Modestobacter italicus: one gene and its partner. The protein of the gene in region 1 binds, or shares a complex with, the protein of each later gene. Links are inferred from orthologs where the notes say so. Each region holds a gene or a part of one and is shown on either strand. Other genes may lie near its edges. The genes, in order: mfd and uvrA.

Region 1 (4,402 bases):
GTCCAGGTCCACCACAGGCAGCGCCGTCCGGCCCGTCGTCGGCTACGCGCCGGGGGCGTACGACCTCTTCCACGTCGGCCACCTCAACGTGCTCAAGCACGCCGCGGCGCACTGCGACCGGCTGGTCGTCGGGGTGGTCTCCGACGAGATGCTGCTGCTGACCAAGGGCCGGCTGCCGGTCGTGCCGCTGGCCGAGCGCCTGGAGATCGTCCGCAACCTGCGCTTCGTCGACGACGTGCACGCGGAGGTCGTCCCGGAGAAGATCGACACCTGGCGGGAGGTCGGGTTCGACGTCCTGTTCAAGGGCGACGACTGGCGGGGCACCGCCAAGGGCGACAAGCTCGAGCGCGACTTCGCGGCCGTCGGTGTGGCGGTCCACTACTTCCCGTACACGATGCACACCTCGAGCACGATCCTGCGCAAGGCGCTGGCCAGCCTGGACGCCGGCCGTCCGCTGGCCGCTGCGTCCGCCTGATCGGCTCTTCCGGCCCCGCTGCAGGGGCCCATGCCGAGCTCGCGAGGCATGGGGGGCAGCGGGGTCCTTCGTCTAACCTGGCACGTGGCCCCCGCGCGCACCCGGCGCGTCGTGTGCGGCCCCAGAACCAGGAGTGGCCCCCGTGAGCTTGCGCGGCGTGCTCGACGTCGTCCTGACCGACCCCGGCATGGCCCAGGTCGTCGCCCAGGCCGGCTCGGCCGAGCTGGCCGTCACCGCCGCCCCGACGGTCCAGCCGCTGGTCGCCGCGGCGCTGGCCGCGCGGCAGCCCGGCGCCGGCGTGCCCGTGCTGGTGGTCACCGCCGGCGAGCGGGACGCCGACGCGGTGGCCGCGGTGCTCCGCTGCTTCGTCCCCGACCGGCGGGTGGAGGTCTTCCCGGCCTGGGAGACCCTGCCGCACGAGCGGCTCAGCCCGCGGGCGGACACGGTCGGCCGGCGGCTGGCCGTGCTGCGCGACCTCACCCACCCCGAGCAGGGCGCGGCGGTCGACGTCGTCGTCGCGCCGGTGCGCAGCGTGCTGCAGCCGCTCGCCCCCGGCCTCGGCGACCTGGTCCCCGTGGAGCTCGCGCCCGGCGGGTCCGCCGACCTCGAGGACGTCGCCCGCGCGCTGGCCGACGCGGCCTACACCCGGGTCGAGCTGGTCGAGAAGCGCGGCGAGTTCGCCGTCCGCGGTGGCCTGCTCGACGTCTTCCCGCCCACCGAGCCGCACCCGGTGCGGGTGGAGTTCTGGGGCGACGAGGTCGACGAGCTGCGCTACTTCTCCGCCGCCGACCAGCGCTCCCTCGACGAGCGGCCCGACCGGCTGTGGGCGCCGCCGTGTCGGGAGCTGCTGCTCACCGACGAGGTGCGTGCCCGCGCCACCCAGCTCGGGGTCGACCACCCCGAGCTGGCCGAGGTCACCGGCAAGCTCGCCGAGGGCATCGCGGTGGAGGGCATGGAGTCGCTGATCCCGGCGCTCATCGGCGGCGAGCAGATGCAGCTGCTGACCGACCTGGTGGCCCCGGGCACCCACGTGCTGGTCCTCGACCCCGAGCGGGTGCGCAGCCGCGCCGCGGACCTGGTGCGCACCGCCGACGAGTTCCTCGCCGCGTCCTGGCAGACCGCCGCCGAGGCCGGCCAGGCGCCGATCGACCTGGGCGCGTCGTCCTTCCAGGACCTCGCCGACGTCGAGGCCGCCGCCCGCCGCCGCGGCCTGCCCTGGTGGACCACCGGCGTCTTCACCCTCCAGCCGGACGACGACGACGCGCAGGTGACCCTCGAGGCCACCGGCGTCGAGCGCTTCCACGGCGACCAGGAGCGCGCGTTCGACGCGCTGCGCGGCTGGGGCCGCGACGGCTGGCGGGTGGTGCTCACCTTCGCCGGCCCCGGTCCGGCGCAGCGGGCCGCCGACCAGCTCACCGAGGCCGACCTCGGCGCCCGGCTGGTGCCCGGCATCGAGGGCGCGCCGGAGGCCGGGCCGACGCTGATCACCCAGGGCAACCTGGAGTCCGGCTTCGCCTTCCCGAGCGTCCGGCTGGCGCTGGTCACCGAGGGCGACCTCACCGGCCAGCGCGGCACCTCGATGAAGGACGCCACCAAGATGCCGGCCCGCCGGCGCAACGCCGTCGACCTGGTGCAGCTGCAGCCCGGTGACCTGGTGGTGCACGAGCAGCACGGTGTGGGCCGCTACGTGGAGATGGTCAGCCGCACCGTGCACGGCGGGCAGCGCGACTACCTGATCGTCGAGTACGCGCCGGGCAAGCGGAACCAGCCGCCGGACCGGCTGTTCGTGCCCACCGACTCCCTCGACCAGCTCACCCGCTACGTCGGCGGGGAGGCCCCGGCGCTGTCCAAGCTGGGCGGTGCGGACTGGCAGAAGACGAAGAACCAGGCGCGCAAGGCGGTCAAGCAGATCGCCGCGGAGCTGATCCGGCTGTACTCGGCGCGGATGGCCAGCAAGGGCCACGCCTTCGGCCCGGACACCGTCTGGCAGCGCGAGCTCGAGGACGCCTTCCCGTTCCAGGAGACGCCCGACCAGCTGGCGGCGATCGACGAGGTCAAGGCCGACATGTCCCAGCCGGTGCCGATGGACCGGATCATCTGCGGCGACGTCGGCTACGGCAAGACCGAGATCGCGATCCGCGCGGCGTTCAAGGCCGTGCAGGACGGCAAGCAGGTCGGCGTCCTGGTGCCGACGACGCTGCTGGCCAACCAGCACTTCAAGACCTTCTCCGAGCGGATGGCGCAGTTCCCGGTGACGGTGGCGGTGCTGTCCCGCTTCCAGTCGGCGAGCGAGAGCGCAGAGACGCTGCGCAAGCTGGCCGCCGGGGAGATCGACATCCTGGTCGGCACCCACCGGCTGCTCCAGCCGACCACCCGGTTCAAGGACCTCGGCCTGGTGATCGTCGACGAGGAGCAGCGCTTCGGCGTCGAGCACAAGGAGTACCTGAAGACGATGCGGACGGCGGTCGACGTCCTGTCGATGTCGGCCACCCCGATCCCGCGCACCCTGGAGATGAGCCTCACCGGCATCCGCGAGATGTCGACGATCCTCACCCCGCCGGAGGAGCGGCACCCGGTGCTGACCTACGTCGGCGCCTGGGACGACAAGCAGATGGCCGCCGCGATCCGCCGCGAGCTGCTCCGCGACGGCCAGGTGTTCGTCATCCACAACCGGGTGCAGTCGATCGACAAGGCCGCGGCCAAGATCCGCAACCTGGTGCCCGAGGCCCGGGTCGCGGTCGGCCACGGGCAGATGCACGAGCACGAGCTCGAGAAGATCATGGTCGGCTTCTGGGAGAAGGAGTTCGACGTCCTGGTCGCCACCACGATCGTCGAGTCCGGGCTGGACATCCCGAACGCCAACACCCTGATCGTCGACCGGGCCGACACCTTCGGGCTCTCCCAGCTGCACCAGATCCGCGGCCGGGTCGGCCGTGGCCGGGAGCGCGCCTACGCCTACTTCACCTACGACCCCACCCGGCCGCTGACCGAGACCTCGGTCGACCGGCTCACCACGATCGCGAACAACACCGACCTCGGCGCCGGCATGGCCGTGGCGATGAAGGACCTGGAGATCCGCGGGTCGGGCAACCTGCTCGGCGGGGAGCAGTCCGGGCACATCGCCGGCGTCGGGTTCGACCTCTACGTCCGGCTCGTCGGCGAGGCGGTCAGCGACTACCGCGCCCAGGCGACGGGGGAGTCCCCGGCGGTCGAGCCGGCCGAGGTGCGGGTCGACCTGCCGGTCGACGCCCACCTGCCGCACGACTACGTGCCCGGCGAGCGGCTGCGGATGGAGGCCTACCGCAAGGTGGCCTCGGTCCAGGACGACGAGCAGGCGCAGGCCGTGCTCGACGAGCTGACCGACCGCTACGGCGCCCCGCCCGCGCCGGTGCTCAACCTGCTGGCGGTGGCCCGGTTCCGGGCGGCCATGCGGGCGCTGGGCGTCACCGAGATCTCGATGCAGGGGCGCAACATCCGGGTCGGTCCGGTCGAGCTGCGCGAGTCGCAGGTGATGAAGCTGTCCCGGCTGGCCGAGGGCGCCACCTACAAGGAGGCGGTCCGCACGGTGTCGATCAAGGTACCCACCGGTCCGGACCGGCGGACACCGCTGCGCGACGTCGCGCTGCTGGAGAAGCTGCACGCCCTGCTGTCCGCCGTCCTGGAGCAGCAGGTCGCCGTCGCCAGCTGACGCGGGGCGTCCGACGGCGCGGGTGTGCGACGGGGGTCACACCGGTGTGGCACGCTCGCGGCCGTGCCCTCCCGTCGCGCCGTCGCCGTCCTGCTCGTGGGTGTCGCCGGGCTCGGCCTGGCCGGTTGCCGCAACGCCCCGACCGTCGCCGCGTACGTGGGGGAGTCGCAGGTGACCGTCGCCGAGCTCGACGACGCCGTCGCGCAGCGGCTCGCCGTCCCCGACATCGCCGCCTACGC
Region 2 (3,777 bases), 2.7 Mb from region 1 along the record:
GGGCTGGTGCGGCCGGGCACCGCGGCGGCGTTCCGGGCGCGGATGGCCGACTTCTTCACCGACGTCGACGTGCTGCTCACGCCGGTCGTCACCGGGCCGCCGCTGCCCGCCCGGCCCTGGCACGAGCGCGGCTTCGCGGCCAACATCGCGGCCAACGCGCGCTGGGCGCCGTGGGCATCGGCCTGGAACCTGGCCGGGCTGCCGGCCCTCGTGCTGCCGGCCGGCCCGGGCCGGGAGGGCCTGCCCAGCTCGGTCCAGCTCGTCGGCGCGGCCGGGTCCGAGACGCGGCTACTCTGGCTGGCCGGGGAGGTGGAGCGCCGGCTGCCCTGGCGCCGGCACGCACCCGTCTTCGTGCCCGACCAGCCGGCCGGGAGCCGCACCGGCTGACCCTGCCCACCCGGGCAGCGCCGCCCGCCGGGGAGACCCGCGCGACACGCCACCCCGGGAAGCCTCCCTCCCGGCACACCGTTCGACTGGTCGATGAACACGCGGCCACCGCTCCGCCCCTCAGCACCCCGCCCCGCACCACTGGCCCTCGCCCCGCCGCGAACGGGCCAGCACCAGCACCAGCACACTGCGACCGACAGGGATCACATGGACCGGCTCGTCGTCCGCGGCGCCCGAGAGCACAACCTCAAGGACGTCCACATCGACCTGCCCCGTGACGCGATGATCGTGTTCACGGGGCTCTCCGGCTCGGGCAAGTCCAGCCTGGCCTTCGACACGATCTTCGCCGAGGGTCAGCGCCGCTACGTCGAGTCGCTGTCGGCCTACGCCCGCCAGTTCCTGGGGCAGATGGACAAGCCGGACGTCGACTTCATCGAGGGCCTGTCCCCGGCGGTGTCGATCGACCAGAAGTCGACCAACCGGAACCCGCGGTCGACCGTCGGCACGATCACCGAGGTCTACGACTACCTCCGGCTGCTCTACGCCCGCGCCGGCCAGCCGCACTGCCCCAACTGCGGCAAGCCGATCTCCCGGCAGACCCCGCAGCAGATCGTCGACCAGGTGCTGGGGATGGAGGAGGGCACCCGCTTCCAGGTGCTGGCCCCCGTCGTCCGGGCCCGCAAGGGCGAGTACGTCGACCTGTTCAGCTCGCTGCAGACCCAGGGCTTCTCCCGGGTCCGGGTCGACGGCACCGTGCACCCGCTGACCGAGCCGCCGAAGCTCAAGAAGCAGGAGAAGCACACGATCGAGGTGATCGTCGACCGGCTCACCGTCAAGGAGAGCGCCAAGCGCCGGCTCACCGACTCGGTCGAGACCGCGCTCGGCCTGGCCGGCGGCCTCGTCGTGCTCGACTTCGTCGACCTCGCCGAGGACGACCCGCAGCGCGAGCGCACCTTCTCCGAGCACCTCGCCTGCATCGACGACGGGCTGTCCTTCGAGGCGCTCGAGCCCCGCTCGTTCTCCTTCAACTCCCCGTTCGGCGCCTGCCCGGAGTGCACCGGCATCGGCACCCGCAAGGAGGTCGACCCCGACCTCGTCGTGCCGGACCCGCAGAAGAGCCTCGGCGAGGGCGCGATCGCGCCGTGGGCCGGGTCGATGAGCAACGAGTACTTCCAGCGGCTGCTCGGCGGCCTCGCCGACATGATCGGCTTCTCCATGAACACCCCGTGGGAGCAGCTCCCGGCCAAGGTCCAGAAGGCCGTGCTGCACGGGTCGCCGGACCAGGTGCACGTCCGCTACAAGAACCGCTACGGCCGCGAGCGCAGCTACTACGCCGCCTTCGAGGGCGTGCTGCCCTTCCTCGAGCGCCGCCACGAGGACACCGACAGCGAGTTCATGAAGGACAAGTACGAGGGCTACATGCGGGACGTGCCCTGCCCGGTCTGCCACGGCACCCGGCTCAAGCCGGAGATCCTCGCCGTCAAGCTCAACGGCCGCTCCATCGCCGAGGTCACCGGCCTGTCGATCGGCGACGCGTCGGAGTGGCTGGGCGCCCTGGAGCTCGGTGGCCGCGAGAAGGCGATCGCCGACCGCGTGCTGCGCGAGATCCAGGCCCGGCTGTCCTTCCTCGTCGACGTCGGCCTGGACTACCTCTCCCTCGACCGGCCGGCCGCCACCCTGGCCGGCGGCGAGGCGCAGCGGATCCGGCTGGCCACCCAGATCGGGTCCGGCCTGGTCGGCGTCCTCTACGTGCTCGACGAGCCCTCGATCGGGCTGCACCAGCGCGACAACGTCCGGCTGATCGAGACGCTCGTGCGGCTGCGCGACATGGGCAACACGCTCATCGTCGTCGAGCACGACGAGGACACCATCAAGCAGGCGGACTGGATCGTCGACATCGGCCCCGGCGCCGGCGAGCACGGCGGCGAGGTCGTCGTCAGCGGCACCTACGACGACCTGCTGGCCAGCGAGCGGTCGATCACCGGCCAGTACCTCTCCGGCCGCCGGGAGATCACCATCCCGGCGATCCGTCGCGAGCCCGTCCCGGGCCGGGAGCTGGTGGTCAAGGGCGCCCGGGAGAACACCCTCCGCGGGATCGACGTGGCCTTCCCGCTCGGGGTGCTGGTCGCGGTCACCGGTGTGTCGGGCTCGGGCAAGTCCAGCCTGGTCAACGACATCCTCTACACGACGCTGGCCAATGAGCTGAACCGCGCCCGCATGGTGCCCGGCCGGCACCGCACCATCACCGGCCTGGACCAGCTGGACAAGGTCGTCGGTGTCGACCAGTCGCCGATCGGCCGCACCCCGCGGTCCAACCCGGCGACCTACACCGGCGTCTGGGACCACGTCCGCAAGCTGTTCGCCAGCACGACCGAGGCCAAGGTCCGCGGCTACCAGCCGGGCCGGTTCTCCTTCAACGTCAAGGGCGGCCGGTGCGAGGCCTGCTCCGGCGACGGCACGCTGAAGATCGAGATGAACTTCCTGCCCGACGTCTACGTCCCCTGCGAGGTGTGCAAGGGCGCCCGGTTCAACCGGGAGACCCTCGAGGTGCACTACAAGGGCAAGACGGTCGCCGAGGTCCTGGACATGCCGATCGAGGAGGCCGCGGACTTCTTCGAGGCGATCCCGGCCATCTCCCGGTACCTGCGCACGCTCACCGAGGTCGGGCTCGGCTACGTCCGGCTCGGTCAGCCCGCGACCACGCTGTCCGGTGGTGAGGCCCAGCGCGTCAAGCTCGCCAGCGAGCTGCAGAAGCGGTCCAACGGCCGGACCATCTACGTGCTCGACGAGCCCACCACCGGGCTGCACTTCGAGGACATCAACAAGCTGCTCAAGGTCGTCCAGGGCCTGGTCGACAAGGGCAACTCGGTCATCGTCATCGAGCACAACCTCGACGTGATCAAGAGCGCCGACTGGCTGATCGACATGGGTCCCGAGGGTGGCTTCCGCGGCGGCATGGTCGTCGCCGAGGGGTCGCCGGAGTTCGTGGCGTCGGTGCCGGAGAGCCACACCGGCCGGTTCCTCGCCCAGATCCTGGACCCGGACGCCGTGGCGGCCGCCGCCGCGCCGGCGGCGGCGGCGAAGAAGCGGCCGCGCAAGAAGGCCCAGCTGGTCGCCTCCGCGGCGGGCGAGAAGGCCAGCTGACGGCCGGCCGGCCTCCGGCGGCAGGTCGCGCTCCGGTGTCGATCCCCGTCCGGCGGTATCGGTGGAGCGCCCGCTGTGTTCGACTGACCGGGTGCCCAGCGCAGCTCCGGTAGGAGCCCCCCGGTGTCGTTGAGTCGCAGGTCCTTCCTCGCCGGCGCCGTCGCCGCCCCGGCCCTCGCGGCGCTGGCCGGGTGCGCCGGCACCGTGGTGCAGCCCGGTGACCTGTCCCGGCTGCGGATGATGGTC

Evidence for each region.
Region 2: the proteins of mfd (region 1) and uvrA are in contact, whole or in part, in a crystal structure (PDB 4DFC), measured with the Escherichia coli proteins. The link is inferred for Modestobacter italicus from one-to-one orthologs.

The regions. Positions count from the first base shown.
Region 1 is NC_017955.1:974,209-978,610, forward strand. The notes cover bases 262-4,363. They hold mfd (transcription-repair coupling factor), read left to right. Parts: upstream 262-617; coding sequence 618-4,163; downstream 4,164-4,363. Other genes in these bases: MODMU_RS04665 (FAD synthase family protein), read left to right, coding at 262-475; MODMU_RS04675 (peptidylprolyl isomerase), read left to right, coding at 4,227-4,363. In the rest of the region: more of MODMU_RS04665, read left to right, coding at 1-261; more of MODMU_RS04675, read left to right, coding at 4,364-4,402. UniProt on the Escherichia coli protein: Couples transcription and DNA repair by recognizing RNA polymerase (RNAP) stalled at DNA lesions. Mediates ATP-dependent release of RNAP and its truncated transcript from the DNA, and recruitment of nucleotide excision repair machinery to the damaged site.
Region 2 is NC_017955.1:3,633,295-3,637,071, reverse strand. What follows is about bases 255-3,731. They hold uvrA (excinuclease ABC subunit UvrA), read left to right. Parts: upstream 255-594; coding sequence 595-3,531; downstream 3,532-3,731. Other genes in these bases: MODMU_RS17370 (Bug family tripartite tricarboxylate transporter substrate binding protein), read left to right, coding at 3,655-3,731; MODMU_RS17380 (amidase), read left to right, coding at 255-387. Also shown: more of MODMU_RS17380, read left to right, coding at 1-254; more of MODMU_RS17370, read left to right, coding at 3,732-3,777. UniProt on the Escherichia coli protein: The UvrABC repair system catalyzes the recognition and processing of DNA lesions. UvrA is an ATPase and a DNA-binding protein. A damage recognition complex composed of 2 UvrA and 2 UvrB subunits scans DNA for abnormalities.